Regions from separate parts of the Nonomuraea sp. NPDC001636 genome, predicted to be linked through region 1. Evidence: riboswitches for the same ligand, from Rfam matches in the RefSeq annotation. Region 1 holds a riboswitch; each other region holds the start of a gene.
The links. Region 1 has a riboswitch for cyclic di-AMP ahead of ABT158_RS06855 (CHAP domain-containing protein). Riboswitches for the same ligand answer to the same signal wherever they lie in the genome.
Positions count from the first base shown of each region.

Region 1 (7,532 bases):
CCGCCCGTTCGAACTCGGCCCGCGCCTCGCCGCGCCGGCCCAGCCGGAACAGCAGGTCGCCGCGGACGCTCGGCAGCAGGTGGTAACCCTTGAGCGCCGGCTCGTCCACGATCTGGTCGAGCAGGTCGAGGCCCACCGCCGGGCCGTAGGCCATCGACAGCGCCACCGCGCGGTTGAGCTCGACGACGGGGGAGCGGGCCAGCCGGGCCAGCGACTCGTACAGGCCGGCGATGCGCACCCAGTCGGTGTCGCCGGGGTCGAACGCGCGGGCGTGGCAGGCCGCGATCGCGGCCTGCAGCGTGTACGGCCCCGCCGCGCCTGCCCGCTCCTCAGCCAGGCCCTCGGTTCGCTCCTCGGCCAGGCTCGCGGCCCGTTCCTCGGCCAGGCTCTCGGCGCGTGCCAGCGCCGCCAGCCCGCGTCCGATGAGCAGCCGGTCCCACCGGGTGCGGTCCTGCTCCAGCAGCAGCACCGGCTCGCCGGACGGCCCCACCCGGGCCGCCGCCCTGGACGCCTGGATCTCCATGAGCGCGACCAGCCCGTGCACCTCGGGCTCGGCGGGCATCAGCCCGGCCAGCACGCGGCCCAGCCGCAGCGCGTCCTCGCACAGGCCGGGGCGCATCCAGTCGTCGCCCGCGGTCGCCGAGTACCCCTCGTTGAAGATCAGGTAGATGACCTCCAGCACGGACGACAGCCGTCCGGCCAGCTCGGCGCCCTGCGGCACCTCGAACGGGATCTTCCGGTCGGCCAGGGTGCGCTTGGCCCGCACGATCCGCTGGGCGGCGGTCGGCTCGGGCACCAGGAACGCGCGGGCGATCTCGTCGGTGCTCAGGCCGCCGAGCACCCGCAGCGTCAGGGCCACCCGCGCCTCCATCGACAGCGCCGGATGGCAGGCGGTGAAGACCAGCCGCAGCAGGTCGTCCTCGATCTCGTCGGGCTCGGGCGGCTCCACGGCGGTCTCCAGCCGGTGGCCCAGCTCGGCCAGGTTGCGGGACATGCGCTCGTTCCGGCGGATCAGGTCGACGGCGCGGCGTTTGGACACCGTCATCAGCCAGGCGCCCGGGTTGCGTGGCACGCCCGATTCCGGCCACTGCTCCAGGGCCGCGACCAGCGCGTCCTGGGCCAGCTCCTCGGCCAGGCCGACGTCGCGGACCAGCCCGGCCAGGCCGGCGATGAGCCGGGGCGCCTCGATCCGCCAGACCGCCTCGATCGCCCGGTGGGTGTCGGAAGCCATCACCGGCTCATGACACCAGCACCGTCCGGGGTCCGCAAGCCGAGGTCAGCTCTCCCGCCCGCCCAGACGCCGGCGCATGGCCCTCTCCCGCTCGACCTCCGCCGGGTCGGACGAGGCCGCGTCGGGCGCGTCGGAGGCGTCGTACACTCGCCACACGTCCAGGCCGATCCCGTCATAGCCCTCCGGGACGGGCACGCGCATGGCCCATTCCAGAGCCTCCTCCCTGGACTTCACCTGGATCAGCCAGAACCCCGCGATCAGCTCCTTGGCCTCGGCGAACGGGCCGTCGATCACCGTGGCCCGGCCGCCGCTGTAGGCGATCTGCGCGCCCTGCGAGCTCGGGTAGAGCCCTTCGGCGGCCAGCAGCACCCCGGCCTTGGCCAGCGCCTCGTTGTAGGCGTGCATGTTGTCGACGAGCTCCTGGCTGGGCAGCGCCCCGGCCTCGGTCTCCCCGTTGGCCTTGCCGACGATCATGAATTTCATCCTGCCGTCCCTTCCGTCCGCGGCCCCGGGGCGGAGCCGGCCTCGCCGAAGCGTCGAACGGGCGCCGGCCGGATCGACACGCGGGCGCGGGCCGTCCGCTTCCAGGGCACCGTACCGGTCGTGCGGGCGGGTGGCCGATGTGCCATCCTCGCCCCATGCCCCGACCCGCACCAGACGCCTCCGTCCCCAACCGGGCCCTGTGGGACGAGCGCGCCCGCGTCCACGGCTCCACCGCGGCCGACCGGTTCTACGACGTCGACGCCTTCCTCGCCGGCCGGCAGACCCTCTACCCGCTCGAACGCCGCCTGGCCGGCGACGTCGCCGGCCGGGACCTGCTCCACCTGCAGTGCCACTTCGGCCTGGACACGCTGAGCTGGGCACGTCTCGGTGCGCGGGTGACCGGCGTCGACTTCTCCCCGGTGGCGGTCGCGCGCGCCCGCGACCTGGCGGCCAGGGCCGGGCTGGCGGCCACGTTCGTGGAGGCCGACACGCAGCGGCTGCCGGCGGAGCTGGCCGGCGGCTTCGACGTGGCGGTGGCCACGTACGGCGTGTTGTGCTGGATCGGCGACCTGGACGGCTGGATGCGCGGCGCGGCCATGGCGCTGCGGCCGGGCGGGCGGCTGGTGCTGGTCGACCTGCATCCGGCCTACCAGACGGTGGCCTCGCTCGACCCGCTGGTGGCCGACTGGCCCTACGGCGGCGGCCAGGCCCACCGGGAGACGGTGACCGGCACGTACGCCGACGCCGCGGTGGTGACCGAGACGCACGAGGCGGTCGAGTACCCGTACTCGGTGGGCGAGATCGTCACGGCGGCGGCGCGGGCCGGGTTCACGGTGGCCGAGCTGGGCGAGCACGTCGAGACCGACCTCGACCCGCGCGGCCTGCTGCCCGAGGGCCCGGACGGCCGGTACCGGTTCCCGTTCGGGGACTCGCACCTGCCGATCCTCTACTCGCTGGTGGCGGTCCGGCCCTGAGACGCGGCGAGCGCGCGCCCCTCGTGCGGGACGCGCGCTCGGAGCGGCGCGGAGGTCAGCTGGCGTACTGCGGGTAGCCGTAGCCGACGACCTGCGACTTCGGACGGACGCGCTCCTCGACCTTGCCGTTGCCGGTGTTGCCCTCGATCGTGGAGATGGTGCCGTCGCCGTTGTCCTTGACGACGAAGCCGACATGCTGGATGGCGTCCAGGCTCTTGCTGCCGCCCCAGGAGAAGAAGACCACCGCGCCGGGCCTGGCCTCGGCGCCCCAGCGGTCGTTGGCGGCGAACCACTTGGCGTGGGCGACGGTCCAGGCGTCCCAGCCGACCTGCGGCCGGGCGCCGGTCTGCTCGCCGACCCAGGAGACGAAGATCGAGCACCAGGGGGCATTCAGGTACATGGCGCGGGTGCCGCCGTCGCGGGCGATGGTCTCGGCGGCGCGCTGGGAGTCGGCGTACCACTTCTGGAACTTGGTGCCGCCGCCGTAGGCGTTCTCGGAGGTGCCGACCTGGGCCTTGGCCATCGCCAGGACCTGCTGGGCGGTGACGTTGACCTGGGTCTCCTCCGCCTTGCGGGTCTGGGCGGCGGCCTGCGGCGCGACGGCCGAGTGGCCGGCCGCGGCGGCCGGGCCGGCGCTGTCGGCGGCGGCGGCGGTGGCGTGGCCGCCGATGGCGGAGGCGAGGATGGCCGCGCCGAGCGCGGCGTGGGCGTAGGTGATCTTCGGGGCACGGATGGGACGGTGCTTGGCCATCGAGGGCATTAACTCCTTGCTTCCATGCCGCTTACCGGGTTAGCTGACGGGTTCGGACGTGGAAGCTGCCCTACGGCACCGAAGTGCCGATTCACCCCAAAGGACGTGGGTCCCCGGTTCCGCCCGGAGGCGGATTCAGCGGTCACAGGACGATCCTGTGAAATGTCGTGCGATGGTTGGACAAAGCCGGACAAACCGGACGTCTGCCGCGAGATGCCCCACAAGGTAATACATCGGGCAAGAGTCAGGCAAGTGGCTAAAGGTCCAGCTAGGAGAGTTGCGCCCGCGCTTCGGCCAGAAGCCCCATCATGGCAAGGGATTCGTCAAGGGGCATGATCGCGCTCTCCGTGCGGCCCTCGATCGTGGCCGTGCGCACCTCGCGCAGCTCGCCCGCGTAACCGTTGTCGGCCGGGTCGAGCACCAGCTCCTCCGTCTCCATCGACGGCCCCGACAGCAGCACCCGCCGCGGCGCCCAGAACGGCGCCAGGATGTCGGCCCGCATCGACGTGCCCACCACGCTCGCGTCGTTGGCATGATGCGCCAGCAGCGAGACGTCCACCAGCGCCCGCCGCCCGCCTGGGTACAGCAGCAGCCCGCCGGCCTCGGCGTCGACCCCGCTGGGCGCCAGCGAGCCGGCCATGCGCAGCTCCGCGGGCATGCCGAGCAGCAGCTGGGCCAGCCCGAACGGGTAGATTCCCAGGTCGAGCAGGGCCCCGCCGCCCAGCTCCGGCGCCCACAGCCGGTGGGCGGGGTCATAGGGCAGCGCGAAGCCGAACGAGGCCCGCACCGACCGGATCTCACCGAAGCGCGGATCGGCCGCCACCTGCTGGATGAGCGGGTTGAAGCGCATCCACATGGCCTCCATGAGGAAGACCCCGGCCGCGCGGGCCAGCGCCACCATGCGCTCGGCGTCGGCCACGTCGGCCGCCAGCGGCTTCTCGCACAGCACCGACTTGCCCGCCGCGATGGCGGCCTCGGCCACCTCCAGGTGCTGGGCGTGCGGCGTGGCGACGTAGATCGCGTCGACGGCCGGATCGGCGCACAGGGCCTCGTAGGAGCCGTAGGCCGACTCCGCGCCCAGCTCGTCGGCCAGCGCCCGCGCCCTGAGCGGGCTCCGCGAGCCGACGGCGGCCACCCGCATGCCGGGCTCGGCCACGATGGCCGACCCCACGGTACGCGCGATGCCGCCGGTCGCCGCTATTCCCCAGGTGAAATCTCGCACGACCGAGATCGTAGAGCGCTCAGGTCAGGTTGAACGAGTCGGGGTCGGGCCCGATCCGCCGCCCCGCGTTCATCGCGCCGATGGCCGCCATGTCCTCGGTGTCGAGGATGAAGTCGAACACGTCGATGTTCTCCTCGATCCGCGACGGCGTGACCGACTTGGGGATCACCACGTTGCCGAGCTGCAGGTGCCAGCGGAGCACGATCTGGGCGGGCGTCTTGCCGTACTTCTCCGACAGCACGCGCAGCGCCGGGTCGGCCAGCAGCCCCTTGCCCTGCCCGAGCGGGCTCCACGCCTCGGTCAGGATGCCGTTGGCCTCGTGGAAGGCCCGCATCTCGCGCTGCTGGAAGTACGGGTGGAGCTCGATCTGGTTGATCGACGGCGTGATGTCGGTCTCCTCCATCAGCCGGGTCAGGGTGGCGACCGTGAAGTTGGAGACCCCGATGGCCTTGGCCCGGCCGTCCCGATAGATCTTCTCCAGCGCCCGCCAGGCCTGCACGTACCTGTCCTGCTCCGGGACCGGCCAGTGAATCAGGAAAAGATCTACGTAGTCGAGGCCCAGGCGGGCCAGGCTCTCGTCGAAGGCCTGCTCGGCGCGCCCGTGGTCGCCGTTCCACAGCTTGGTGGTGACGAACACCTTCTCCCGTGGCACCCCGGCGGCGCGCACGGCCCGGCCGACGCCCTCCTCGTTCTCGTAGGCGGCGGCGGTGTCGACGTGCCGGTATCCGGCGCGCAGCGCGGTCGTCACCGCGTGCTCGGCGTCGTCGGCAGAGACCTGCCAGACGCCGAAGCCGAGCTGTGGTATCTGCACACCGTCGGTGTTGAGCATCAGCGAGTTCATACCCTCCATTGTTCACGTGTCGTTTCTTGCGGCTTAAGCAGGCCGGGCTACCTTGAGGCGGGTCGTGCAAGGCTATCCACCGGCTGGGGGAAACAGAGTGGTCAGACAGGCGTCGGCCTGGGTGGAGTCTCCGCTCCAGATGCTGTGCGCCGTCGAGGCCCACCATGCCGGGCTGCTCGGCCCGGACACCGTGGTCGTGCCGCGCGCCGGCCTGCGCCCGCTGCGCGCCACCCGCAAGGAACTGCGCCGCCTCGGCCTGCCCGCCGGCCTGGTGCTGGACGAGCCGCGCGAGCGCATGCCGCGCCGCGTCCAGGCCGTGGGCGACGCGTTCTCCGGCAAGGTCCAGATGCGCTGGCTGACCTCCGACCCCGGCCGCATCGTCGTCGTGGACGACGGCCTGGCCACGCTCAGGCTGCTCGAACTGCTGGCCGCCGGGCCGTTCCGGCCGCTGCTGCGGGCGCGGGCGGCCCCCTCGCGGGCGCGCGCCCTGCTCGGCCTGGCCGCCGCGCTGCGGCTGCGGATGAGCCGGGTGTCGGTCTTCACCGCCCTGCCCGTCCCCGACGAGCTGGCCGCCGCCGTCCGGGGGGCGGGCGTCGACCTCGTCCGCCACGACTTCGCCTGGCTGCGCGCCCAGCCGCCGAGCGCCCAGGGGCCCGCCGAGCGCACGGTCGTCCTCGGCACGTCCCTGGTCCGCAACGGCCTGGTCCACCGCGACCACTACCTGCGCTGGCTGACCGACCTGGCCGGGCGCGAGCCGCTGGCCTACTACCCGCACCGCCGCGAGGACCCCGTGGACCTGGCGCTGATCGGCGAGCGTCCCGGCATCACCGTGCACGACGCGGGCGTGCCGGCCGAGCTGACGCTGCGCGGCCTCGACGCCGGCCAGCGGGTGCTCAGCCTGCCCTCGACCGCGATCACCTCGCTGCGGGTGCTGCTCGGCCCGCGCGGCGTCGAGGTCGAGCCGGTGGACGTTCCCGACGACTGGTGGACCAGCAGGGCGGCCCCCGGCCTGCGATCGCATTTGACAGGAGCTTCCAGGTGAGGGTGCTGGCGGTAGCCGACTCCGACTCGTATCTGAAGTGGGCGGCCTGCCTGCTCGACGACCTGCCCGCGGGCTGCGAGAGCGAGCTGGTGGTGGTGCGCACGCCGATCGCGCCCTCGCCGGAGCAGATCGCGGCGGCGGTGGGCGGGCGCGCGGCGCCCCCGGTGTTGTCGGCGCGCTCGCTGCGCCGCCTGGCCGAGCGCACCCGGCCCGACGCGGTCCTGGTGGGCTGCACGGGCCCGGTGGTGGACGTCCTGGTGGCCGACGTGCTGGCCGGGCTGCGGCCGGCGGGCCGGGCACGGCCGGTGTTCGTCAGCGGGCTGCCCGGCATCTCGGTGCCGGCCACGGAGAAGGCGTGGCTGTTCCGCAGCGGCTGCGACCTGTTCGTGGTGCACAGCGAGCGCGAGGTGGCCGAGTTCTCCGAGATCGCCGGCCGGCTCGGCGGGGGAGGGGCGGTCGGGCTGGCCCGGCTGCCGTTCCTGCGGCCCGGCGCGGTGTCCGGCGGCGGCGACCGGGTCGTGTTCGCCACCCAGGCCAAGGTGCCGCGGGCGCGGGAGGAGCGCGAGCGGGTGCTGACGGCGCTGGCCGAGCTGGCCGCCCGCCGGCCCGGCCTGGAGGTCGTGGTCAAGCTGCGCGCCCTGGAGCACGAGCGCCAGACCCACAACGAACGCCACCACTACCAGCGGCTGTGGCGCGAGATGGGCGAGCCGGGCAGGCTGACGTTCGCGGCCGGGTCGATGCACGAGCAGCTGTCGCGGGCGGCCGGGTTCGTCACGGTCAGCTCGACGGCCGCGCTGGAGGCCGTCGCCATGGGCGTGCCGTCGCTGGTGCTGAGCGACTTCGGCGTCAGCGCCGAGATGATCAACCTGGTGTTCGAGGGCAGCGGCCTGCTCGGCACGCTCGACGACCTGGCCCTGGGCGACTTCCGCACGGCCGAGCCGCGCTGGTGCGAGGCCAACTACTTCCACCCGGCCGGCCGCGACGACTG
Region 1 covers NZ_JBEOZT010000002.1:677,406-684,937, reverse strand. Annotated here, with positions in the region: gene ABT158_RS06870 (RNA polymerase sigma factor) at 1-1,231, opposite strand, end outside; gene ABT158_RS06865 (YciI family protein) at 1,277-1,714, opposite strand; gene ABT158_RS06860 (class I SAM-dependent methyltransferase) at 1,870-2,688, shown strand; gene ABT158_RS06855 (CHAP domain-containing protein) at 2,744-3,439, opposite strand; cyclic di-AMP (ydaO/yuaA leader) riboswitch at 3,453-3,590, opposite strand; gene ABT158_RS06850 (Gfo/Idh/MocA family protein) at 3,708-4,661, opposite strand; gene ABT158_RS06845 (aldo/keto reductase) at 4,681-5,502, opposite strand; gene ABT158_RS06840 (hypothetical protein) at 5,600-6,544, shown strand; gene ABT158_RS06835 (DUF6716 putative glycosyltransferase) at 6,541-7,532, shown strand, end outside.

Region 2 (7,532 bases), on a different contig from region 1:
CGCGGCCCAAGGACGCCTGGGTGCGGGTGGCGGTCGACGGGGCGCCCGCGGCGAGGCCCGGCGCGCTGGCCGACGAGCTGGTCGCGCCGTTGCGGTTGCGCGGCCGGCCCGTGCTGCGCGTGTCGGCGGGCGACTTCCTGCGGCCGGCCTCGCTCCGGCTGGAGCACGGCCGGACCGATCCCGACGTCTTCTACGAGGACTGGCTCGACGTCAAGGGCCTGCTGCGCGAAGTGCTCGAACCCTTGGAGCCGGGCGGCTCGGGGCGGGTGCTGCCGGCGCTGTGGGACAGCGGGATCGATCGCGCGTACCGGATGCCCTACCGGGAGCTGGCGCCGGGCGGGGTGGTGCTCGTGGACGGCACGCTGCTGCTGGGGCGGGGGCTGCCGTTCGAGGTGAGCGTGCACGTGTGGCTGTCGGCGGCGGCGCTGGCGCGGCGCACGCCGCAGGACGAGCGGTGGCGGCTGCCGGCCTACGAGCGGTACGAACGCGAGGCGCGCCCGCAGCGGGCCGCCGACGTGGTGGTCAGGGCCGACCATCCGGACCGGCCGGCGGTGCTGACGGACGGCTGAGCCCGAGCAGCGCGTCCAGCTCGGCGACGGCCTGGGCGTTCGACGTGAAGCGCACGGCGTGCAGGCCGGCCGCGCGGGCGCCCTCGACGTACGGCTCGTGGTCGTCGAGGAACACCGTGGCGGCGGGGTCGGCGCCGAGGGCGTCGCAGGCCATCAGGTAGATGCGCGGGTCCGGTTTGCGCACGCCCGCCTCGTGCGAGTAGACGATGTGGTCCACCAGGCCGGCGTAGCCGTACGCGGCCTGCTCGCGTTCCCTGGCGCCGACGAAGCTGTTGCTCACCAGGCCCGTGCGGTAGCGCGGACGCAGGGCGCCCAGGTACGCCATGAGCTCGGTGTTGGGCGTGCCGAGGTACTCCGTCCAGACGTCGGCCATGAACGCCCCGGCGTGCGCCCCGAGCACCTTGGCCACCTCGGCGCCGGCCTGCTCCTCCGTCATCTCGCCGACCGCCCCGGCCAGCCAGGTCGGCTCCAGCTGGGCGTCGATGTGCCCGGCGGGCAGGCCGAGCTTCTCCTCCCATCTGGCCGTCACGCCCAGGGACGGCGTCAGCTCCAGCACCCCGCCGATGTCGAACACGACCGCATCGATTTTCATATGCTCCTCCTGTGAAGTGTTTCAACCAAGGTAAAGAAGGAACGTGTCGGCGTCCAGACCCTTGACGGCCCACAGGGGCGGCTCAAACTGAAACGGTGATCCCTGGCAACTGGTACAACATCGTTCCCGATCTTCCCGTGCCGCCTCCGCCGCCGCTGCACCCCGGCACCCGCCGTCCCGTCGGGCCGGACGACCTCGCGCCGCTGTTCCCCATGGAACTCATCGCGCAGGAGGTCAGCGGCGACCGCTACGTGCCCATCCCCAAGGAGGTCATCGACGTCTACCGGCTGTGGCGGCCGACGCCGCTGATCAGGGCGCGCCGGCTGGAGAAGGCCCTCGACACGCCGGCCCGCATCTACTACAAGTACGAGGGCGTCTCACCGGCCGGGTCGCACAAGGCGAACACCGCCGTGCCGCAGGCGTACTACAACGCCAAGGAAGGCGTGCGGCTGCTGACCACGGAGACCGGCGCGGGACAGTGGGGGTCGGCCCTGGCGTTCGCCTGCGCCCAGTTCGACATCGAATGCCGGATCTGGATGGTTCGGGCGTCCTACGACCAGAAGCCGTACCGGCGCTCGCTCATGAGCGTGTACGGCGCCACCGTCCACCCCAGCCCCTCGCCCCTCACCGGCGCGGGCAGCAAGGCGCTGGCCGACGACCCCGCCTCCCCCGGCAGCCTGGGGCTGGCGATCAGCGAGGCGGTCGAGGTGGCCGCCGCGAACCCCGAGGCCCGGTACGCGCTCGGCTCGGTGCTCAACCACGTCCTCATGCACCAGACGGTGATCGGCGAGGAGGCCCTGGCGCAACTGCCCGAGCTGCCGGACCTGGTCATCGGCTGCACCGGCGGCGGCTCCAACTTCGCCGGCCTGGCCTTCCCCTTCCTGCGGGAGAAGCTGGCCGGACGGATCGGCACCCGGTTCAGGGCCGTCGAGCCGGCCGCCTGCCCGTCGTTCACCCGTGGCGTGTACGCCTACGACTTCGGCGACACCGCCGGGCTGACGCCGCTGCTCAAGATGCACACCCTGGGGCACTCCTTCGTCCCCGACCCGATCCACGCCGGCGGGCTGCGCTATCACGGCATGGCGCCGCTGCTGTCCCACATGTACGAGCTGGGGCTGTTCGAGGCGGTGACCCGTACCCAGAGCGAGTGCTTCGAGGCGGGTGTGCGCTTCGCGCGGACCGAGGGCATCGTCCCGGCCCCGGAGCCCACGCACGCGCTGGCCGAGACCATCGCCGAGGCGCTGCGCTGCAAGGAGAGCGGCGAGGAGAAGGTGATCCTCACCGCGCTGTGCGGGCACGGCCACTTCGACCTGGCCGCCTACGACCGCCACCTGGCCGGCGAACTGGAGGATTACTCGCTGCCGCAAGAGCGCCTCGACCAGGCGCTCACCGAGCTGCCCGGCTGAGACGACACGGGTGGCCGCGAGACCCGCGGCCACCCGTGTTCAGTTGGCGTTCGGGCGCTTCCTGTGGTTCGCCTTCTTCTTCTTGCGCCCCCTGCCCTTGCGTGCACGCTTCGCCATGGGCTCACCTCCTGCGGTCGGGATCGTGACCTTCAAGGTCTCCCCTGCCCGCGGGTCGCACAAGCGATACGCCGTGACCTAACATTCCTCAACAAAGTCGTGTCATAATTTGGTGGAATCTGTTGGAAGGGGTGGGCGTGCTCGCACAGCAGCGTCAGCAGACGATCCTCGAACGCGTGCGCAGCAGCGGCGGCGTCCGGGTGGCCGACCTCGTGCGCGAGCTCGGCGTCTCCGACATGACGATACGCCGCGACCTTGAGGTGCTGGCCGAGCGCGGGCTGCTGGAGAAGGTCCACGGCGGCGCGACGGCCCTCGGCCCCGGCTCGACCGAGGAGCCCGGCTTCACCGCCAAGTCCGCCCGCCAGCAGCAGGAGAAGGAGGCCATCGCGCGGCACGCGGCCACCCTCGTCCGGCCGGGCACCGCCGTGGCGCTCTCCGCCGGCACCACCACGTGGGCGCTGGCCCACCACCTGGTCGCGGTGGCCGAGCTGACCGTGATCACCAACTCGATCCCCGTCGCCGAGGTCTTCCACCGCAACCCGCGCGCCGACCGCACGGTCGTGCTGACCGGCGGCGTGCGCACGCCCTCCGACGCGCTCGTCGGCCCCGTGGCGGTGGCGGCCATCCGCCGACTGCACGTGGACACGCTCTTCCTCGGGGTGCACGGCATGAGCCTGCGCGCCGGGTTCACCACGCCCAACCTGCTGGAGTCCGAGACCGACAGGGAGCTGGTGGCCGCGGCGCACCGGCTGGTGGTCCCCGCCGACCACACCAAATGGAACACGGTCGGCATCAGCACGATCGCCGAGCTGACCGAGGCCGACGTGGTCATCAGCGACGCGGGGCTGCCCGAGGAAGCACGCACCGAGCTGGCCGAACGGGCCGGAGAACTGATCATCGCGGAGGGCACGCCTTGAAGCGCACCATCACCCACCTGGCAGACGGCCGAGAGCTGATCTACTTCGACCGGCGCGACGACGCCGACCGGAGCGCGATCGACCGGCGGCCGCTCGACCCGCGGCCGGTGGCCTCCGAGCTGCGCTACGACCCGCTGACCGAGGAGTGGATCGCGATCGCCGGCCACCGGCAGACGCGGACGTTCCTGCCGCCGGCCGACGAGTGCCCGTTGTGCCCGTCGTCCGCCACGCGGGCGTCGGAGATCCCGGCCCATGACTACGACGTGGTGGTGTTCGAGAACCGCTTTCCCTCTTTCTCCGGAAATTTTGGGACTTACGGGGATGTCGGCGGCCTGAGTGAGGTGCGGCCGGGTGTCGGACGATGCGAGGTGGTCTGCTTCACCTCCGACCACTCCTCCTCCTTCTCCAGGCTCTCCAACGCCCAGGTCCGGCTGGTCATGGAGGCGTGGGCCGACCGCACGGCCGAGCTGTCCGGCATCGAGGGCGTCGAGCAGGTCTTCTGCTTCGAGAACCGGGGCGAGGAGATCGGCATCACGCTCCCCCACCCGCACGGGCAGATCTACGCCTACCCCTACGTGACCCCGCGCACCAAGGTCCAGCTCGGGGCCGCCGCGCGGCACACGGGTGGCAACCTGTTCGCCGACGTGCTGGCCGCCGAGCAGGCCGCCGGCACGCGGGTGGTGGCCGCCAACGAGCTCTGGACGGCGTTCGTGCCGGCCGCCGCGCGCTGGCCGTTCGAGGTGCACGTGTATCCGCACCGGCAGGTGCCCGACCTGGCGGCGCTGTCGGAGGAGGAGCGGGCCGCGTTCGCGCCGCTGTACACCTCGGTGCTGCGGGCGCTCGACGCGCTGTTCGGGGTGGCGATGCCGTACATCTCGGCCTGGCACCAGGCGCCGGTGCGGTACGGCCGCGAGCTGGCCTACCTGCACCTGGAGCTGTTCAGCATCAGGCGGGCGCCCGGGAAGCTGAAGTACCTGGCGGGCTCGGAGTCTGCCATGGGGGCCTTCGTCAACGACGTGCTGCCGGAGGAGGCGGCACGCATGTTGCGATCACGAATTGATCACTAATTGGTTTCTCATTAAAGTCGCATGACTCGTGATCTACCACTAATATCCCGTTAGACACCGGCCATAACGGTCGTTGTACGCCTAATCCCGGGCGTGTTGCCCGGGAGCCGGGGACCCATCGCATCCGGGGTGAATCCGCGCAAGTGGTAGGGACTGCTCCCGTGCCCGAACCCGTCAGCTAACCCGGCCGGCAGAGGGAGAGGAACAACCACGTGGCGGCTTCGTCCCCCGCGAGTCTTGCCGTCGGTCTCATCACCGCCACCGCCCTGCTCGTCCATCCGGCGGCCGCCACAGTCTCCGGGTCAGCCGCCGTGGCAGCCGCGCCCAAGCCGTCCGAGGCGCAGCTGCGGGCCCAGCTCAAGCAGCTCAACCGCAAGGTCGACAAGCTCATCGAGACGTACAACCTCAAGCGGGTCGAGCTGGCCAAGGCCCAGCAGGCCGCCACCGCGGCCCAGCAGCGGCTCGCCGCCGCCGAGCAGGCGGTGGCCACGGCCGAGCAGCGGGTCGCCGAGATCGCCCGGCTGCGCTACCAGAGCCGCGACGCCTCCCTTCCGGGCTTCATGCTGACCCCGGACGGCGGCGGCGCGGCCGTCCTCGAACAGCTCACCGCCGAGCAGCAGGCGGTCGTGGACAGCGTGGCCAAGGCCCGCGACGACCAGAAGAAGGCCGTCACGGCCGCCGCCACGCTCGCGACGGAGCTGAAGGCAGGCACGGCGGAGGTGGCCGAGCAGCGCGACGACGCCCAGGACGTCATCGACGACATCAAGAAGAAGCTGCAGGACCTCGTGCCGTTCGGGCCGGGCAAGAAGTCCGACGGGAGCTGGGCGCCCGAGCTGCCGTCCGGCTCGGACAACATCACGCCGCGCACCCGGCTGATGCGCGCGCAGGTGCAGAAGAGCTTCTCGCTGCCGTACGAGGTGGGCTGCTTCCGGTCCGGCTCCAGCGGCGAGCACCCGCTCGGCCGGGCCTGCGACTTCATGATGAGCACGGGCGGCACCATGCCGAGCGCCGTCAACAACGCCCTCGGCGACCGCCTGGCCGACTGGGCGCTGAAGAACAAGGCCAAGCTGGGCGTCAAGTACGTGATCTGGAAGCAGCGCATCAACCAGGGCTCGGGCTGGCGCCCGATGTCCGACCGCGGCAGCATCACCGAGAACCACTACGACCACGTGCACATCTCGATGAACTAGCCGCGGACCGGCGGCTCAGCGGATGCCGGCGAGCTTGCCGGGGTTGGTGACCGAGTAGACGGCGGCGATCCGGTCGCCCTCGGGCGTGATGTTCTGCCTGCCGCAGATCCTCGCCGGGCAGCGGCGGCCGGCCGCCGAGAACGACGACGTGGCCGACCTGCGCAGCGCCGGCACGCTGGCCACCGCTCCGGGCGGGCACCCGACCCAGTTGCCGGCGGCCCTGGCGGACACCGTCCTGGACGGGCTCGACGTCACGGCGATCGACTTCGTCCCCGACCCGGCGCAGGCGCCGGCGTTCGTCCAGGCAGCTCCGCCCATGCCGTCGGCGCGCTGCGGGCCCTGCGCCGCGCGGGCGTGCCGCTGCCCGCCGGGACCGACGCCACCCCGTTCGTGCCCGCCCTCGGCGCCGGGCTGCACCGCGAGCTGCGGTTGCTCACCGAGGCCGGGCTCGGCGCCGAGGAGGCGCCGGCCGCCGCGACCAGCGTGCCCGCCCGGCACTTCGGGCTGGCCGACCGCGGCCGGATCGCCCCGGTCTGCGCGCGGACCTGGTGCTGGTCGAGGGCGACGCCACCCGGGACGTCACCGCCGTCGGCGACATCGCCGAGGTCTGGCGTCGCAGCGTGCGCCAGGCCCGGTAGCCCCCGCCCGTGGCGCGCCGGCCGGGTCAGCCGAGCGTGAGGGGGTTGACCAGGTCGGCGTAGACCAGCAGACCGGCCATGATGATCAGCACGAACGCCATCGCGTACGTGAGCGGCAGCACCTTGGCGATGTCGACGTAGCGGGGCTCGGGGCGGCGCATGATCTTGGCGTAGCCGCGCTTGATGCCCTCCCACAGGCCGCCCGCGATGTGGCCGCCGTCGAGGGGCAGCAGCGGGATCAGGTTGAACAGGCCGATCGCCAGGTTGAACCCGGCCAGCAGGCTGACGAAGGTGAACAGCTTGCTCTTGTTGGACATGTCGGAGGCCAGGATCTCGCCGCCGAGCCGGCCCGCGCCCACCACGCCGACCGGGCCCTCGGGGTCGCGCTTGTCGCCGGAGAAGGCGGCGTTCCAGACGCCGACCATCTTCGCCGGCAGGTTGACCATCGAGCCCACGACGCGGCCGGTCAGGTCGCTCATGTAGCCCGGCACCTGCCCGATGCTCTGCTGCTCGAAGACCTGGGAGGGCACGACGCCGAGGAACCCGACGCCCTTGTCGATCTTGGTCTCGTCGGTGGGGTTCGCCATGTCGCGGGCGATGAGGGTGACGTCGAGCGTCATCGGCCTGCCGTCGCGGACGATGCCCAGCTTGACGGGGCCGGCGCCGTGGCCGCGGATCAGGCGGGTGGCGTCCTGCCAGGTCGCGATCTTCTGGCCGTCGAGGGAGACGATGTGGTCGCCGACCTTGACGCCCGCCTTGGCGGCCGGGGTGCGCTCGTCGGTGGGCGCGCACGTCTTGCGCACCTCGGTGGTGGGGATCACGCACGTGTTGGTGTCGGGCGACACGATCGGGGCGGTCTTGGGCAGGCCGATGCCGACCAGCAGGATGCTGAAGAAGATGAAGGCGAGCACGAAGTTCATCGCCGGGCCGCCCGACATGATGATGATCTTCTGCCACCACTTCTTGCGGTAGAAGACGCGGTCCTCGTCGCCGGGCCGCACCTCCTCCATGGCGGCCTCGCGGGCGGTCTCGATCA
Region 2 covers NZ_JBEOZT010000022.1:20,160-27,691, forward strand. Annotated here, with positions in the region: gene ABT158_RS33695 (nucleoside/nucleotide kinase family protein) at 1-569, shown strand, start outside; gene ABT158_RS33700 (HAD family hydrolase) at 523-1,161, opposite strand; gene ABT158_RS33705 (TrpB-like pyridoxal phosphate-dependent enzyme) at 1,257-2,567, shown strand; gene ABT158_RS51340 (50S ribosomal protein bL37) at 2,607-2,684, opposite strand; gene ABT158_RS33710 (DeoR/GlpR family DNA-binding transcription regulator) at 2,822-3,601, shown strand; gene galT (galactose-1-phosphate uridylyltransferase) at 3,598-4,668, shown strand; cyclic di-AMP (ydaO/yuaA leader) riboswitch at 4,737-4,875, shown strand; gene ABT158_RS33720 (VldE C-terminal domain-containing protein) at 4,881-5,858, shown strand; gene ABT158_RS33725 (hypothetical protein) at 5,874-6,356, opposite strand; gene ABT158_RS33730 (M50 family metallopeptidase) at 6,523-7,532, opposite strand, start outside.
Region 2: linked by a shared signal. The riboswitch ahead of ABT158_RS33720 (VldE C-terminal domain-containing protein) and the one ahead of ABT158_RS06855 (CHAP domain-containing protein) in region 1 are both predicted to bind cyclic di-AMP.

Region 3 (7,532 bases), on a different contig from region 1:
ACGCGGCAGGGGCCGCGCATGCCGGGCGCGGGCGCCGGGCTCATCGGGCTGACCGAACGGGCCGAGCTGGCCGGCGGCCGGCTGGAGCACGGCGTGACCGGCGGCGAGTTCCGGGTGCGCGCCTGGCTGCCGTGGCCGCCGGAGAAGGACGGGGACGGACGTTGACCGACGGAGGGCAGATGGACGCGCCGATCAGGGTGCTGATCGTGGACGACGACGCGATGGTGCGGGCCGGGCTGTCGATGATCCTCGGCGGGGCCGCGGACATCGAGATCGTGGGCGAGGCGGCCGACGGGGCCGAGGTGCCGCCGCGGGTGGCCGAGCACCGGCCGCACATCGTCCTGATGGACATCCGCATGCCGGGCGTCGACGGGCTCACCGCGACCGAGGCGCTGCGCCGCACCGCCTCGCCGCCCGAGGTCGTGGTGCTGACCACGTTCCACGCCGACGCCCAGGTCGTGCGGGCGCTGCGCGCGGGGGCGGCCGGGTTCCTGCTGAAGGACATCCCGCCCGGCGACCTGGTGGACGCCGTCAGGCGGGTGGCCGCGGGGGAGCCGATCCTGTCGCCGGCGGTGACCCGGCAGCTCATCTCGCACGTGTCCGACGGCGGCGGCCGCGACCGCACCGAGCGGGCGCGGGGGCTGCTCGGCCGGCTGAGCGAGCGGGAGCGCGAGGTCGCGCTGGCCGTGGGGCAGGGCAGGTCGAACGCCGAGATCGGGCGGGAGCTGTTCATGAGCGTGCCTACGGTCAAGGCGCACGTCTCGCGCATCCTGACCAAGCTCGACCTGAACAACCGGGTGCAGATCGCGCTGCTGGTCTACGACGCTAGCGGGTGAGCAGCTCCTCGATGGCGGCCCGGTGGAGCACCAGGTCGTCGGGGTCGTCCGGCATGGGCTGCTCGCCGAAGTGGATCCTGCGCTGCCACACCCGGGCCATGATGACGCCGTGGCGGAGGGCGGCGTACATCTCGTAGAAGTCGAGGTCGCGGGGCTCGTAGCCAGTTATTTCGCAATATTTCTGGCATACGTCGTCGCGGCGCATGAAGTCTGGCATGCCGGGCAGGCCCATCGCCACCGCGAGGTCCTGGAAGAAGCGGTGCAGGAAGATCATCCAGGAGACGTCCAGCTCGCGCGGGCCCACGGCGGCCATCTCCCAGTCGAGCACCGCCACCGGCGTGAAGTCGCGGTACATCACGTTGCCGATCCTGGCGTCGCCCCAGGTCAGGACGTCGGGGCCGGGGTCGTCCGGCCAGTGTGAGCCGAGCCAGTCGAAGGCCCGCTCCAGCACGGGGATCGGCCGCGCGCCGTGCGCCCACCGGTAGTAGGCGCGCTGGGCCTCGACGTGCGCGCGCAGGCCGTCCGTGCCGCCGGGGGCGAGCGGGCCGAGCACCGCGACGTCCTGCCCGGTGTACGGCGTCTCGTGCAGCGCCGCCACGAGCCCGACGCTCGCCTCCTGCAGCCGCCGCCGGTCGCCGGGGGAGGCGTCGTGCAGCCAGCCCCCGAACGTGTACGGCATGACATCGGGCGGCACGTCGCCCTCGGCCCGCTCCATGACGAAGAACGGCGTCCCGAGCGGCGCGGGGTCGGGCTCGAACCAGAGCGGCCTGGGCGCTGGGATCCCAGCTTTCTCCCTGGCCAGCCGCATCACCTCGAACTGGGCCCGCAGATCGTAGGAGGGGAACACCGGAACGGCTTCCGCCGCAGGTGCGAGCCTGGCCACGCACCGCCGCGTCCCGGCGGCCCAGGTGGCGGTGAAGAACAGCGTCTCGCTCGACATGCCGTTGCCGGAGGGCCGCGACAGCTCCGACACCGTGGCGTCCCCGCCGACCCGGCCGCGCAGCCAGCGGGACGCCCGCTCGCGCAGTTCCTCCAGGTCACGTGTGGACGTGCGCATCTGTTCCGTCACCGCTCACCTCCAGGCCGCACCGCTGCCCCGGCTCAGTCGTATACCCCCTACCAAGCGCTTGTCTAGGTTCAAGGGACCGTTACGGTCAGGTACGCAAGAGCCGTACCCTTGTCTGAAAGGGCATGTCACGAAGGGACAAGTGGGATGAGTTCAGCGGGTGAAGGCCTGTCTCGCCCGCTTCCCGAGCAGGTGCGCCTCAACGTCGTCGACCTGGCCGCGCAGGTTCTCGGCACGATGCCCGCCGTCTCCGTGCCGCCGCCGCTGCGCGGCATCGCCAAGTTCGACCCGCGCAAGCGCGCCAAGCTGGGCAGCGCGCCGATCGCCGCGCAACTGGAGAACGACAAGAAGTTCCGCGAACTGGTCGCCGAGTCCGTCGCCGCCGGATGGCCCGAGCTGGTCGCCGCGCTGGCCGAGGGCAGTGTGCCGCCCGCCGCCGACCCCGTGCTGGTGGCTGCCGCAGCCTATCTCACCAGGCCCCCCGGCTGGGCGGAGATGATCGAAACCGCCCGCGCCGACCTGGAGCAGTCCGCCGTGGCGGCCGAGGGGTCCGAGCGCGAGGAGGCCGTGACGCGGCTGCGCGAGCAGCTGGCCGCCCAGAAGACCGCCGCCAAGGAGGAGGCCGACCGGCTGCGCGAGCAGATCAAGGCGGCCCGCGCCGAGAACTCCGATTTGCGGCGCAAGCTCCACGACGCCCGCGAGCGGGCCAAGGCCGCCACCCGCAGGGCCGAGGAGATGGAACAGGCCGCCGACGACGCCCGGCACGCCGCCTCCACCGCCGGCAACGCGGGCGAGGCCGAGCTGCGCCGCCTGCGCGAGCGCCTGGCCGACGTGGAGAGGCAGCTCGAAGCCTCCCGCCGGGCCGCCCGCGAGGGCCGCAGCATCGAGGACGCCCGCATCAGGGTGCTGCTCGACGCCCTTCAGGACGCCTCGGCCGGGCTGCGCAGGGAGCTGGCGCTGCCCACCACGATCAGCAGGCCCGCCGACTCGGTCGCGGCCAGCACCGGCGAGCGTCCAGGGGTGCGCGGCGTGCCCGCGCGGGCCCTGGCCGACGACGACCCGCAGCTCCTCGACCAGCTCCTGGCGCTGCCGCAGGTCCACCTGATCATCGACGGCTACAACGTCACGAAGACCGGCTACGGCACGCTCACCCTCGCCGACCAGCGCAACCGGCTGATGACCGGCCTCGGCGGGCTGGTCGCCCAGACCCGGGTCGAGGTGACGGTGGTCTTCGACGGCGCCGAGCTCAACGCGCCGGTGCAGGTGGTGGCGCCGCGCGGGGTGCGGGTGCTGTTCAGCGCGCCGGGCGAGATCGCCGACGACCTGATCCGCCAGCTCGTCCGGGCCGAGCCGCCCGGCCGGGCCATCGCCGTCGTCTCCTCCGACCGCGAGGTCGCCGAGTCCGTACGCCGGATGGGTGCCAGACCGGTTCCGTCGGGTCTGCTGCTGCGCCGGTTGGGCCGCGCATAAGTTACGAATTAGCACTATTGGCAAGACCCCACCCGCCACTTCTGTACTATTTCGCCCCAGGTGTAATCCCTGGGAGGCGACGCTGTGAGGTTTGGCCGGGTGACGGTGGCCGCGGGTCTCGCGATCGGACTGATGACGGTCCCGATGGGTGCGGCGCTCGCTGATCCCAAGCCCACTCTCAAACAGGCCAAGGCCAAGCTGGAGAAGCTGAACGACAAGGCCGACAAGGTCGTCGACCGGTACAACACGGCGACCGAGAACTATAAGAAGGCCAAGGACGCCTACACCAGGCTCAACGACCGCTACAAGCAGAAGCTGCAGACGGTCGCCGACCTCCGCGCCGAGATCATCAGGGTGGCGGTGGACTCGTACAAGCTGGGCGGGGACGTCACCTCCCTGCCCGGCATGGTCGGCGTCGAGGACCCCGAGAACCTGCTGGCCGGGCTGGCCATGGCCGGGCAGCTCTCGCGCGAGCGGCTGGAGAAGCTGGCCGCCTTCGACCGCGAGAACAAGGGGCTCAAGGCCGAGCGCGACAACGCCGAGACCGCGCTCGCCGACGCCGACAAGGAGCGGGACGCCGTCCAGCGGGAGCGGGCCGAGGTGCTGAAGCTGGTCGGCCAGCAGAAGAAGCTCCTGGACAAGCTGGGGGCCTACAACCCGGGCAACCCCAACAGCACCGGCATCAAGTACACCGGTCCCGCCTCGGGCAGCGCGGCGGCCGTGCTGAACTTCGCCTTCGCCCAGGTGGGCAAGCCGTACATCTACGGGGGCACGGGCCCGCGCGGCTACGACTGCTCAGGGCTGACCCAGGCCGCCTGGCGCGCCGCCGGCGTCTCACTGCCGCGTACGACGTGGCAGCAGTGGGCCTGGGGCGCGAGCCGCAAGGTGGACCTCAAGGACCTCCAGCCGGGTGACCTCATCTTCAGCGAGGGGCTCGGGCACGTCAGCATCTACGCGGGCGGCGGCAAGATCGTCCATGCGCCGCAGACGGGCGACGTCGTCAAGGTCGTCCGCCTGGCCGACTACGGCCGTCCGCTCGTCGGAGCCATCCGCCCCTGACCCGGCCCCCGCCCGAATCGCGGGCGGGTTCGGCGTGCCCATGACCGCTGGGGCGAACGGGACAAACGGCGCGAAAGTGCCCTGACAATCAGGTGTGCCGGGAAGTGTGAGAAGGGTCACAAATCCGTAACGGAACCCTCAGCTCCAACAGGGGTTTCACCCTTTACTTGCACCTTTATCTGATCTTTACAGGCCGTGTCTCCCTTTGCCAAATCTTGACCCCTCGGCGTAGTTTCTGGCGTCGCGGTCAGCAAGCCATGCGCACCGCGGATCGACATCGGTACCCCCGATGCGGACCGAATAAAAATCCAGCGGTCGCCGCCGATATCCCCGTTCAGCACCACCATCGGGCGGCGACCTGCCGAGTCCGTGCAGCCAGGAGGCACGGAGCCGGGGACCCAACGATCCCGTAATCCCCCGGGATCAGGGGTGAATCGGCGCGTCTTCGCGCCGTAGGGCGACTTCCAGGCCCGAATCCGTCAGCTAACCCGGTAGGCGTTCGTGGAAGACACAAGGAGAAATCCTGTCTACCTCCCTGCATAACCCCCGTCTGTCCCGTCTTGCCCTGAGGGGCGTCGCACTCACGATGACCGTGACGGCCGGAGGTGCGGTTCTCCATGCCGTACCGGCCGGGGCGCAGACGGCGAACGAATCGGCCGCCAGGCTCACCGCGGTGTCCAGCACCGCCAAGGCGGCCACCGCCAGGTCGGCCAAGTCGGCGAAGACCGTCAGGTCGGCCAGAGCCGCTCGGCAGACGTCGAAGGCCCGCAGGGCCGTCGCCGTCGCCAAGCACCAGGTCGGCGACCCGTACCGGTACGGGGCCACGGGCCCTGGTGCGTTCGACTGCTCCGGACTCGTCCAGTACGCCTGGAAGAAGGCCGGGGTGCGGCTCCCGCGCGTGGCGAGCAGCCAGTTCGCCCGCATCAAGCGCAAGGTCTCCTGGCGCAATCTCAAGCCGGGCGACCTGATGTTCTTCAACGGGCTGGGCCACGTCGGCATGTACGTCGGCCACGGCAAGATGGTCCATTCGCCGCGGACCGGCGAACGGGTGCGCATCGACAAACTGGGCGGATGGCGGAAGTCGTCGTTCGTCGGCGCGGTGCGTCCCGGCGCGTGACAACGGGCCCCGCCCGGACCCTCCCCGGTCCGGGCCGGGGCCTGTCGCATGCCCGGTCCCGTGCAGAGGCCGGTCCTGTGAAGTGGCCGGTCCCGTGCAGAGGCCGGTCCGGCGAAAGGGCCCGGCGTCGTGAAGGCCCGGCGCCCATGCGGGGCCCGGTATCGCGGAAGGGGCAGGCAGGGGCGTGGGCCTACTAGCATCGGGCCGTGTCCTCGCAGGTGCGTCCGTCCCTCCGCGGGCCGCGTCTGCTCCTCTCGGTCCTGCTGCTGTTGACGGCGGTGCTCGTGATCGCCGACGCGCCGCCCGCCGCCGTCCTGCCCGCCGGGGCGCGCGGGTTGTGGAGCGACGGCGGTCAGGTGGCCCGCGGCGCGCGGTCCGTGGTCGTGGGGCACCGCGCAGAGCCCGCCGTGCTCGCCGATCTGGCCCGCCGCGCCGACCTCGCCGGACGGCGGGTGTCCGCGATGCTCGGCCGGCCGGTGCGCGCGCTGGTCGTCGTGCCGGACTCCGACGCCGAGGCGGCCGGGCTGGCGGGCACGGGCCCGCTGGACGGGCTGGCCGCGGTGGCCGACGGCGCCAGGGTGATCGTCGTGCCCGGCTCGTTCGCCCGGCTCACCCCCACGGGACGCGACGTCGTCCTCACCCATGAGCTCACCCACGTCGCCGCGGGCACCGACGGGCTGCCCGTCTGGCTCTACGAGGGGTTCGCCGACTACGTGGCCTACCGCGACGCCGGGCTCCCCGTCCGGACGGCCGCCGCCGAACTGGCCGCCGACGTACGGGCCGGCCGACTGCCGAGCGAGTTGCCCGGACCTGCGGCTTTCGCCCCCACGGCCGCCGATCCCGGACGGCTCGCGCGGGCGTACCAGGAGGCCTGGATGGCGTGTCGCTTCCTCGCAGACCGGTTCGGTGACGGGACCCTGGTACGGCTCTACCGTGATGCCCGCGTGGCCGGCGTCGATCAGGCGCTCGCCTCCGTGGGGCTCACCGCCGGGACGCTGGCGGCACGGTGGCGCGAGTACGTACGAGAGCAGCTCGCGTGAAGGGGAGGCAGATGAGCGAGCGGAACGACCCGCCCCGGGAAGGGGACGAGCCCGCCGGAGCGGTCGCCAGAGGGGCCGACGAGCCCGGCACGGCGGTCGCGGCGGCGCACGGCGGCGGTGTGGCCATCACGGACGACGGCGGAGACCGCCCCGGCGACGGTACGCCGCGGGAGCCGTCCGGCACCAACGAGCCCCCCGAGTCCCCGGGCCACCCCGACGACCCGGACGATCCGGACGCCCGCCCCGACGCCCGCCCCGACGCGGACGCCGACCCCGACACCGAGGACCCCCGTCACCCCCAACCCCCCACCCCCGACGACCGCCCCCACGCGACCCGCGCCGACGCCCCCGCCGCCGACGCCTCGGCCCCCGCGCAGGCCGCCGAGGGCACGGACGACCCCGGCAAGAGCCCCGAGAACCCCGACGCCCCGAGAACAGGCGGCAAGGACGACGGCAAGGGAACCGGCAAGCTGACGGGGACGGCGGAGCACCTGATCGCCCGCGAACGGCAACGCGCGGAATCCCGCTCCAGGCGCGCCGCCGGCGCCGCCCTGGCCCTGGTCGGCGGCGTGATCCTGGCCGTGGCCGCGTTCACCACCCCCTGGCGGGTCCTGGCGGCGGGCGCGCCCGCCGTCGCCCCCGACCCCGCCCGCGACTTCAGCGCCGCCCAGATCGCCAGGTCGCAGGCGTTCGACGCGGCCACCACCCTGCCCGGCTACATCTCGCTCGGCCTCACGGTCCTGTTCGCCGGGCTGCTGGTCCTGACGCCGTTCGCGGCCAAGGTGCTGGGCGTGCTCAGGGGCCCGTGGTGGGTGCGGGTGCTCCTCGGCGTGGTGGTGCTCACCGCGATCACCGAGCTGCTGAGGTGGCCGCTCGGCATGTGGTTCGAGACGATCCTGCGCGACTACGGCCTGTCCACCCAGGACTGGACGGGCTGGGCCGCC
Region 3 covers NZ_JBEOZT010000006.1:133,692-141,223, reverse strand. Annotated here, with positions in the region: gene ABT158_RS14770 (sensor histidine kinase) at 1-165, shown strand, start outside; gene ABT158_RS14765 (response regulator) at 180-836, shown strand; gene ABT158_RS14760 (phosphotransferase family protein) at 826-1,905, opposite strand; gene ABT158_RS14755 (NYN domain-containing protein) at 2,050-3,372, shown strand; gene ABT158_RS14750 (C40 family peptidase) at 3,505-4,431, shown strand; gene ABT158_RS14745 (hypothetical protein) at 4,548-4,778, opposite strand; cyclic di-AMP (ydaO/yuaA leader) riboswitch at 4,781-4,944, shown strand; gene ABT158_RS14740 (C40 family peptidase) at 5,105-5,548, shown strand; gene ABT158_RS14735 (gluzincin family metallopeptidase) at 5,755-6,588, shown strand; gene ABT158_RS14730 (M48 family metallopeptidase) at 6,600-7,532, shown strand, end outside.
Region 3: linked by a shared signal. The riboswitch ahead of ABT158_RS14740 (C40 family peptidase) and the one ahead of ABT158_RS06855 (CHAP domain-containing protein) in region 1 are both predicted to bind cyclic di-AMP.

Region 4 (7,532 bases), on a different contig from region 1:
CGCCCGGCTGCTCCAGGACGGCCCGGTCACCCTGGCCGAGCTGCAGTACGCCGTGCTCGGCGTGGTCCAGGACGCCGCCTTCTTCCTGCTGCCGGTGACCGGCGTGCGGCCGAAGTTCCGGCCCGGCGAGGAGCACTGGCTGGGCGGGCAGTGGTTCTTCGACGTCCAGGAGCTGGTGCGGGAGTCCGCCCGCCGCCGGGAGCAGCTGGCCGGCATCTGGCCCTCGCCGGAGGTGGACACCCAGCCCGTGCGGCCGGTCCCGCGCCTGCCCGGCCACGGGGTGGCGCTCAGCCAGGTGCAGTGGGAGGTCGTCGTACGGGCCGACCACAAGGCGACCCCGCTGGAGCTGGCCCGGCAGCTGGGCCGGTCGGGCTACTCGGTGCTGCTGGCCGTCAGGAGGCTGGCCGCCGCCGGTCTCCTCGTCCCGCCGGACCCGGTACGGCCCGCGCAACGCCGTCCGGACGACGGGGAGGCGCTGCCCAAGCGGGTGCCGGGCGCGGTGGCCGGCGCGGTGGCCGGCGCGGTGGCCGGCGCGGTGGCCGTTCCCGCCGGGAACGGGCGGGCGGGGGCCGCCGGGCCGGTGCCGACGGGCGACCCGACCGATCTGACGCTGCTGCTGCGGCTGAAGAAGGCGCTGGAGGAGATGCCGTGAGGTTTCCCTCACGACGCAGGAGGAGGCCACCCGTGGAGCTACGGCAAGAGGTCCTGGCGGAGATGGAGCTCCTGCGCGGCCGCACGCCGGACGTCACCGGCAGCGTCGCGTGCACCGTCGACGGCCTGCGGATCGCCTGCGACCTGCAAGGAGACACCGGCGAGCAGGTGGCGGCGCTGTCGGCGGCGCTGCTCGCGATGAGCGGCCGGATGCTGACCATGGCGGGCCGCGGGACGTTCGAGGAGACCCTCGTGTCCGGCACCGCCGGGTTCGTGGCCTTCTACGCCGCGGGCCCCACGATCGTCCTCACGGTTCTGGCGGGACCCGGCGCCAACGTCGGGCTCCTCCGGCTGGAGGGCAGGAAGACGGCGGCCTCCGTGGCCGCCGTGGCACGCAAGCACTGACCATCCCCACCGAAGCGGAGGAAAGCATGGCAGGCATGGACGTCTCCCTCAAAGAGATGATGAGCATCGACGGCACGATCGGGGCGGCGATCGTCGACCACGGCAGCGGCATGGCGCTCGGCACGCTCGGCGGCTCGAAGGAGCTGGACCTGCAGGTCGCGGCGGCGGGCAACACCGAGGTCATCAAGGCCAAACTGCGCACGATGGACTCGCTGGGCCTCAAGGACGGCATCGAGGACATCCTGATCACGCTGACCGCCCAGTACCACATCATCCGCCCGCTGACCGGCCGCAGCGGCAAGGGCCTGTTCCTCTACCTCGCCCTCGACCGCAACCGGGCCAACCTGGCCCTGGCCCGGCACATGCTCAAGGTCATCGAGGAGAAGCTGGAGCTCTGACCGGCCCGCGCGGCAAGGCTCCGCGGCGGGTCACGTAGCGGGTCACGTGGCGGGTCACGCGGCGGGCTCGGGCCGGGCGGGCGTCGCGGAGCCGGTGAGGGCGGTGATCTCGGCGACGATCGCGGGCCACAGGGCGCGGGGCAGGTCGTGGCCCATGCCGGGGTAGGTGACCAGGCGGGCGCCCGGGATGGCGGCGGCCGTGGCCCGGCCGCCGGCGAGCGGCACGAGCTGGTCGTCCTCGCCGTGGATGACCAGCGCGGGCACCTTCAGCCCGCCCAGCGCGGACGTGCGGTCGCCGGAGGCCATGATGGCGGCGAGCTGGCGGGCCGTGCCGGCCGGGTCGTGGCAGCGGTCGAAGGCGAGCCCGGCCAGCCTGGTGACGCGTTCGCGGTCCAGCTCCCAGCCGGGGGACCCGAGCACGGCCCAGGTCGTCAGCGCGCCGGCGACGACCCCCTCGCGGTCGGTCGCGGGCTTGGCGAAGAGCACCGCGGCGGCCGCATCGGTCGGCGGGGCCGCCTGCGGGCTGGGCGTGGACATGATCGAGGTCAGGCTCAGCACGCGGGCGGGGTGCCGGATGGCCAGCGCCTGGGCGATCATCCCGCCCATCGAGGCGCCGACGACGTGCGCGGCGGGCAGGCCCAGGACGTCCATGAGCCCGGCGCTGTCGTCGGCCAGGTCGTCCAGCACGTACGGCGAGGGCGCACCCCATGCGGGCACGCCCTCGTCGTGGAGATGGGTGGACAGGCCCGCGTCGCGGTTGTCGAACCTGACGACGTGGTGGCCCTGCTCGGCCAGGAGTCCGCAGAACTCGTCGTCCCAGTGGATGAGCTGGGCGCCGAGCCCCATGATGAGCAGCAGGGGCCTGCCCGCGGGTGAGCCGAAGCTCTCGTAGGCTATCTCGATGCCGTTGGCGGCTGCGCGCTGGATCACAGCGACCAGAATGTCATTCTGGTCGCGAGGCGTAAAGAGCGGTCTGTCCGGGGATCAGTCGTTGAGGAGCTTGCGCAGGCGCTCGCCGCCGAGCACCACGCCGCCGCCGGCCAGCACGAGCACGCCGGCCATGACGGTGCCGCCCATCGCGACGGTCTTCCCGACCTGGCCGCCGGCGGAACCGGCCGCGTCGTCGGCGGGCTTGTCGGCCAGCACCTTGGGGGGCTCGGCCGGGTTGTCGTCGTACCTGCCCCACGCGCCGGTGGAGAAGGCCACGGGGTAGTTCTTCTTGCCCTTGCCGTCGCCCCACTTGGTGATGACGTAGTCGATCTTGATGTGGCCCTGGCCGCCGTTGCCGTCCACGCCGAGCGTGTCGGGGTTGAAGGTGCCGCCGGTCAGCTCGGCGAAGGTCTTGGCGTCGAGGTCGAGCATGACGCCACGGCTGGAGGGCTCGCCGGGGCCGCGGTCGCCCACGAAGAACGGCATCTTCTTGCCGTTGTAGGTCACGTAACCCTCGGTCATGAGGGGCCAGCTCGGGCTGGCGGCCAGGCCCTTCTGCATGGGCTTGCCGCTGGCGGGCAGACCGGTGTCGCCGGCCCGGCCGGAGGAGTCGTCCCAGAAGTACGAGGCCTTCGTGGAACCCTTGAGCAGGATCTTCTGGTCGTCGCCGGTGTCGGCGTGGGCGCCGGTGGCGCAGATCGTCAGCGCGCCCATGGCGGACACGGACAGCAGGGCGAGAGAGCGCAGGCCAAATCGAGACATGAAGCAGTGAAGTCCTTCGCGAGGGGACAGGGGGAACGCGCGTGACTACGGTGCGTAACCGGGCAGAGCGCCGAAAAGGTGGTTACGCGGCGCGTGGGGGAAGTCAGGGAAGAGACCGCTCAGCAGGCGGTCGTCACTACACTGTCCGGGGGTACGACGAGGTGGTACATGCGTGAAGTCCTCTCCATCTCGCCTACCGGGTTAGCTGACGGGTTCGGGCGTGGAGATGCCCTACCGGCACATGGCCGGATTCACCCCAATGAGATGGGTCCCCGGTTCCCGACACGTCGGGATTCGGCGCCAGCTGTCGTCCCTCTCCTGGTAGGGACTACGCCACCAGCTGGTAATTGGTTAAGACCGTACCCAGAGATTCGGACAAATACAAACGAATCGTCATGAACCGGGTAAAGATCTACCTATCGAGGTAAAGAGAAAGGGGGCGCGGCATGCCGCACCCCCTGCTAAATCGGGCCTTTCAGCCGCCGCTCTTGCGCCTGAAGGATCTTTTACTCGCGGCCGGACCGTGCGCCCCGTGGATCTTCGACGGGTCCACGCCCCTGCCACCCGCGGCCGAGTCGGCCTGCTGCCCGCGCTTGCGTTCCAACGCCTCGCGGAACTTGCGCTTCATCTCGTCCTCGGGAGTCTCGCTGACTTCCGGCTCCGGTGTTTCCGCCATGAGGACCTCCTGGTTCTGGGGACATCCACAGCTTCGCACGACGTCGCTTACGACGCGAAACCGGCCTCCACTCTGTTTTCCGCCGCGGGCGCCTGCGCCAGCCGCCTGCCGGGCATCATGACCAGCGCGACCAGGGCGATCACCGCGCCCGCCACGCCCAGCGACGGGATGACCACGGCCGCCGCCGAGGCGTGCGCCGCCGCGAGCCCGTGGACGGGCGCGTCCGTGGTGATGACCGACGTGTACGCGGTGCCGGCCAGCGCCAGCGCCACCGAGCCGCCGATCTGCCGGAAGAAGGTGAGGTTGGCCGAGGCCGTGCCGATGTACCGCGGCGGGACGGCCTGCTGCACGGCCACGGTCAGCCCCGACAACATCGGCCCCATGCCGAGCCCGAGCAGCGCCATCCATCCGGCCAGCAGCAGGCCGTCGGTGCGCACGGTGAGGTTCAGGCAGAGCAGGCTGCCGGCCACCAGCAGGAACGGCGCCCCGACCAGCCACGGCTTGTACGTGCGCGTCCTGGACATCAGCGTGCCCATGAGCGCGCTGCCCGCCACCATGGCCAGCGTCATCGGGTAGATCCTCAGCCCGGACTCGGTGGCGCTGACGCCCAGCGCCTGCTGGAAGTAGCGCGGCAGGAACACCACGCCGGCGTACATGCAGAAGGCGGTGAAGAAGGAGGTCGCGTTGACCAGCGTGTACGTGCGGTCCCGGAACAGGTGCATCGGCATGACCGGGTTCGCCGCCCGCAGCTCGACCAGCACGAACGCGGCCAGCAGGACCAGCGCCAGCAGGATCGGCCCGGCCACGGACGGGGAGGTCCAGGAGTTGCCGTCCAGGCCCTTCTCGGTCAGGCCGAGCAGCAGGGCGCTGATGGCGACGCTGAACACCGCGATGCCCGCGTAGTCCGGCCGGCCCCCGCCGCCGGTGCCCGGACGGAACGGCAGCCGCAGCACCACGATCGCGATCAGCACGATCCCGAGCGGCACGTTCACGTAGAAGGCCCACCGCCAGCTCGCGTGGTCGGTGAACAACCCGCCCAGGAAGGGCCCGGCCAGGTACGTCAACGCCATCACGCCGCCGAGCGCGCCCTGCACGCGGGCGCCGTTGCGTCCGGGCGGGAACATCTCCATCACCAGGGCCAGCGACAGCGGCAACAACGCGCCCGCGCCCAGCCCCTGCACGGCGCGGAAGGCGATCAGCTGGGTCATGTCCTGGGCGAGCCCGCACAGCGCCGATCCGACGACGAACACCGACATCCCGACGAGCAGCAGCGGCTTCCTGCCGTGCTGGTCGGAGAGCCGGCCGTACAGCGGCACGGTCACGGTGGAGGTGAGCAGATAGGCCGTGACCACCCAGGTGTAGAGGCGGGTGCCGCCCAGCTCGCCGGTGATGCGGGGCAGCGCGGTGCCGACGATCGTCTGGTCGAGCATCGCCAGGAACATCCCGCCGAGCACCGCCAGCAACACCAGCCCGTTGCCCTTGGTCTTCATGTCATTCGTCACAGGTGAAGATTGATATGTAAGAGCTGACATGTCAAGCCTTCGCTATGCTGGCGGACATGTCCCTGCGGATCGCGCTCCTCGGCCTGCTCGCCACCAAAGGCCCGGCCAGCGGCTACGACCTGGCCAAGAAGTTCGAGCACTCGCTCAACCACGTCTGGCAGGCGGGGCACACGCAGATCTATCCGGAACTGGTCAAGATGGCCGCCGACGGCCTGGTGACGGTCGAGCACGAGGGCGCCCGGGGCCGCAAGATCTACGCCATCACCGCCGAGGGCCGCGCGCTGCTCACCGAGTGGCTGGTGGGCCACGACCCGTCGGCGACCGTGCGCAGCGAGACCGCCCTCCAGGCGTTCCTGCTGGCCCTGCTCGACACCGAGCAGGCCGCCGCCGTGGTCGAGCGCATCAAGGCCCACTTCCAGGCCCGCCTCGCGGTGCTCGACTGCCAGCCCGAGGGCCTGTTCGGCAAGTACGCGCTGTCCCTCGGCCTGCACCAGGCGCGCTCCGGCATCGCGTGGGCCGACGAGACCCTGGCCGCCCTGCGGCGCGAAGGGTAAAACGGAACTCTGCGGTTCCTGGTGTTGCGTTGGAGAAGCGCCGGATATACACCCAGGCATGATGCTCAACCTCCCAGTACGGCGATGAGCCTCCTGGGTCGTGACCTGGCGATCGACCTCGGCGCGGCCGGCACGAGGATCTACGCCAAGGGCAGGGGCATCGTGCTGGACGAGCCGTCGGTCGTCCTGCGCGACAGGCAGACGGGCAGGGTCGTCGGCTTCGGCGCCGAGGCCCTGGACGGCGCGGACGGCGCTGACGGCGCTGGCGGCACGGACGTCGAGACGTACTGGCCGATCAGCGACGGCCTGCCCCAGGACGGCGAGCTCGCCCGGCGCATGATCAGGCACTTCCTGCGCAAGGTGCACCGGCACCCCTTCCCCCGGCCGCGCCTGGTGATGGCCGTGCCCGACGAGTTCACCCCGATCGAGCGGGTGGCGCTGCGCGACGCCGGCTTCGAGGCGGAGGCCCGCGGGATCCTGCTGGTCAAACACGCGATCGCGGCCGCGCTCGGCGCGGGCCTGCCGGTCCGCGACGGCGCCGGGCACATGGTCGTCGACATCGGCCGGGACGCCGCCAGGGTGGCCGTGCTCTCCTGCGGGGCCGTGGTCGCCGCCGGAACCGTGCGCGGCGGCGGGAACGCCGTGACCCGCGCCGTCGCCCGCCTGGTCGAGGACGAGCACGGCCTGCTGGCCGACGAGCGGGAGGCCGAGTCGGCCAAGCTGCGCGCGACGCGGGAGCCGACCGGGAACGTGCTGATCCGCGGCAGGGACGCCGGCACCGGCGAGGAGCGCGCGGTGGCGCTGCCCGCGGCGCGGGTCCGCGAGGTGGCCGTCCAGTCGGCCGAGCACATCGTGCGGGCCGCCGAGTCCACCATGGAACGCTGCCCTCCCGAGCTCACCGCCGACCTGGGCGAGCGCGGGATGGTGCTGGTCGGCGGCGGCGCGCTGCTGCCCGGTCTGCGCCGGCGGCTGCAGGAGGGGCTGTCCATGCCGGTGCGGCGCGCGGAGCGGCCCAGCGACTCGGTGGCCCTGGGGCTCGGACGCTGCGTGGAGGACCTGGGGCTGATCGCCAAGCTGAGGCGCCGGTGAGCGACCTGTTCGACCTGGGGGTCTCCGTCGCCGACAAGACCGTCAGGACGATCGCCGTCTACGTGACGATCGCCGTGCTGCTCCGCATCGCCGGCAAACGCGGCATCGCGCAGCTCAACAACTTCGACTTCGTGGTCATGCTGCTGATGAGCAACGTCGTGCAGAACGCGATCATCGGCCCGGACAACTCGCTGGTCGGCGGCCTGGTGGGCGTGGTGATCCTGGTGGCGGTCAACTCGGTCGTGGTGCGGCTGGCGGCGACCGTGCCCTCGGTCGGCAGGGTGTTCGAGGGCACGCCGGTCGTCCTGGCCCGCGACGGGCACTTCATCCCCTCGGCGCTGCGCCGGATGGGCGTCCGGCAGGCCGACCTCAACGTGATGCTCCAGCTCCGGGGGGCCGAGAGCGTCGCCGACACCGACCTGGTACGCCTGGAGCCCGGCGGCTCGCTGCTGGTCCGCCTGCGCCCCGAGGAGGAGGACGCCGAACGCGGCGACCTGGAGGACCTGTGCCGGCGCCTCGACCGCATCGAACGCAAGCTGGACGGGCTGTCATCCGGCCCGTCCTG
Region 4 covers NZ_JBEOZT010000003.1:185,933-193,464, forward strand. Annotated here, with positions in the region: gene ABT158_RS07900 (DUF4388 domain-containing protein) at 1-652, shown strand, start outside; gene ABT158_RS07905 (roadblock/LC7 domain-containing protein) at 685-1,056, shown strand; gene ABT158_RS07910 (hypothetical protein) at 1,083-1,454, shown strand; gene ABT158_RS07915 (alpha/beta fold hydrolase) at 1,509-2,384, opposite strand; gene ABT158_RS51285 (hypothetical protein) at 2,439-3,146, opposite strand; cyclic di-AMP (ydaO/yuaA leader) riboswitch at 3,322-3,456, opposite strand; gene ABT158_RS07925 (DUF5302 domain-containing protein) at 3,622-3,822, opposite strand; gene ABT158_RS07930 (MDR family MFS transporter) at 3,870-5,324, opposite strand; gene ABT158_RS07935 (PadR family transcriptional regulator) at 5,381-5,878, shown strand; gene ABT158_RS07940 (rod shape-determining protein) at 5,963-6,967, shown strand; gene ABT158_RS07945 (DUF421 domain-containing protein) at 6,964-7,532, shown strand, end outside.
Region 4: linked by a shared signal. The riboswitch ahead of ABT158_RS51285 (hypothetical protein) and the one ahead of ABT158_RS06855 (CHAP domain-containing protein) in region 1 are both predicted to bind cyclic di-AMP.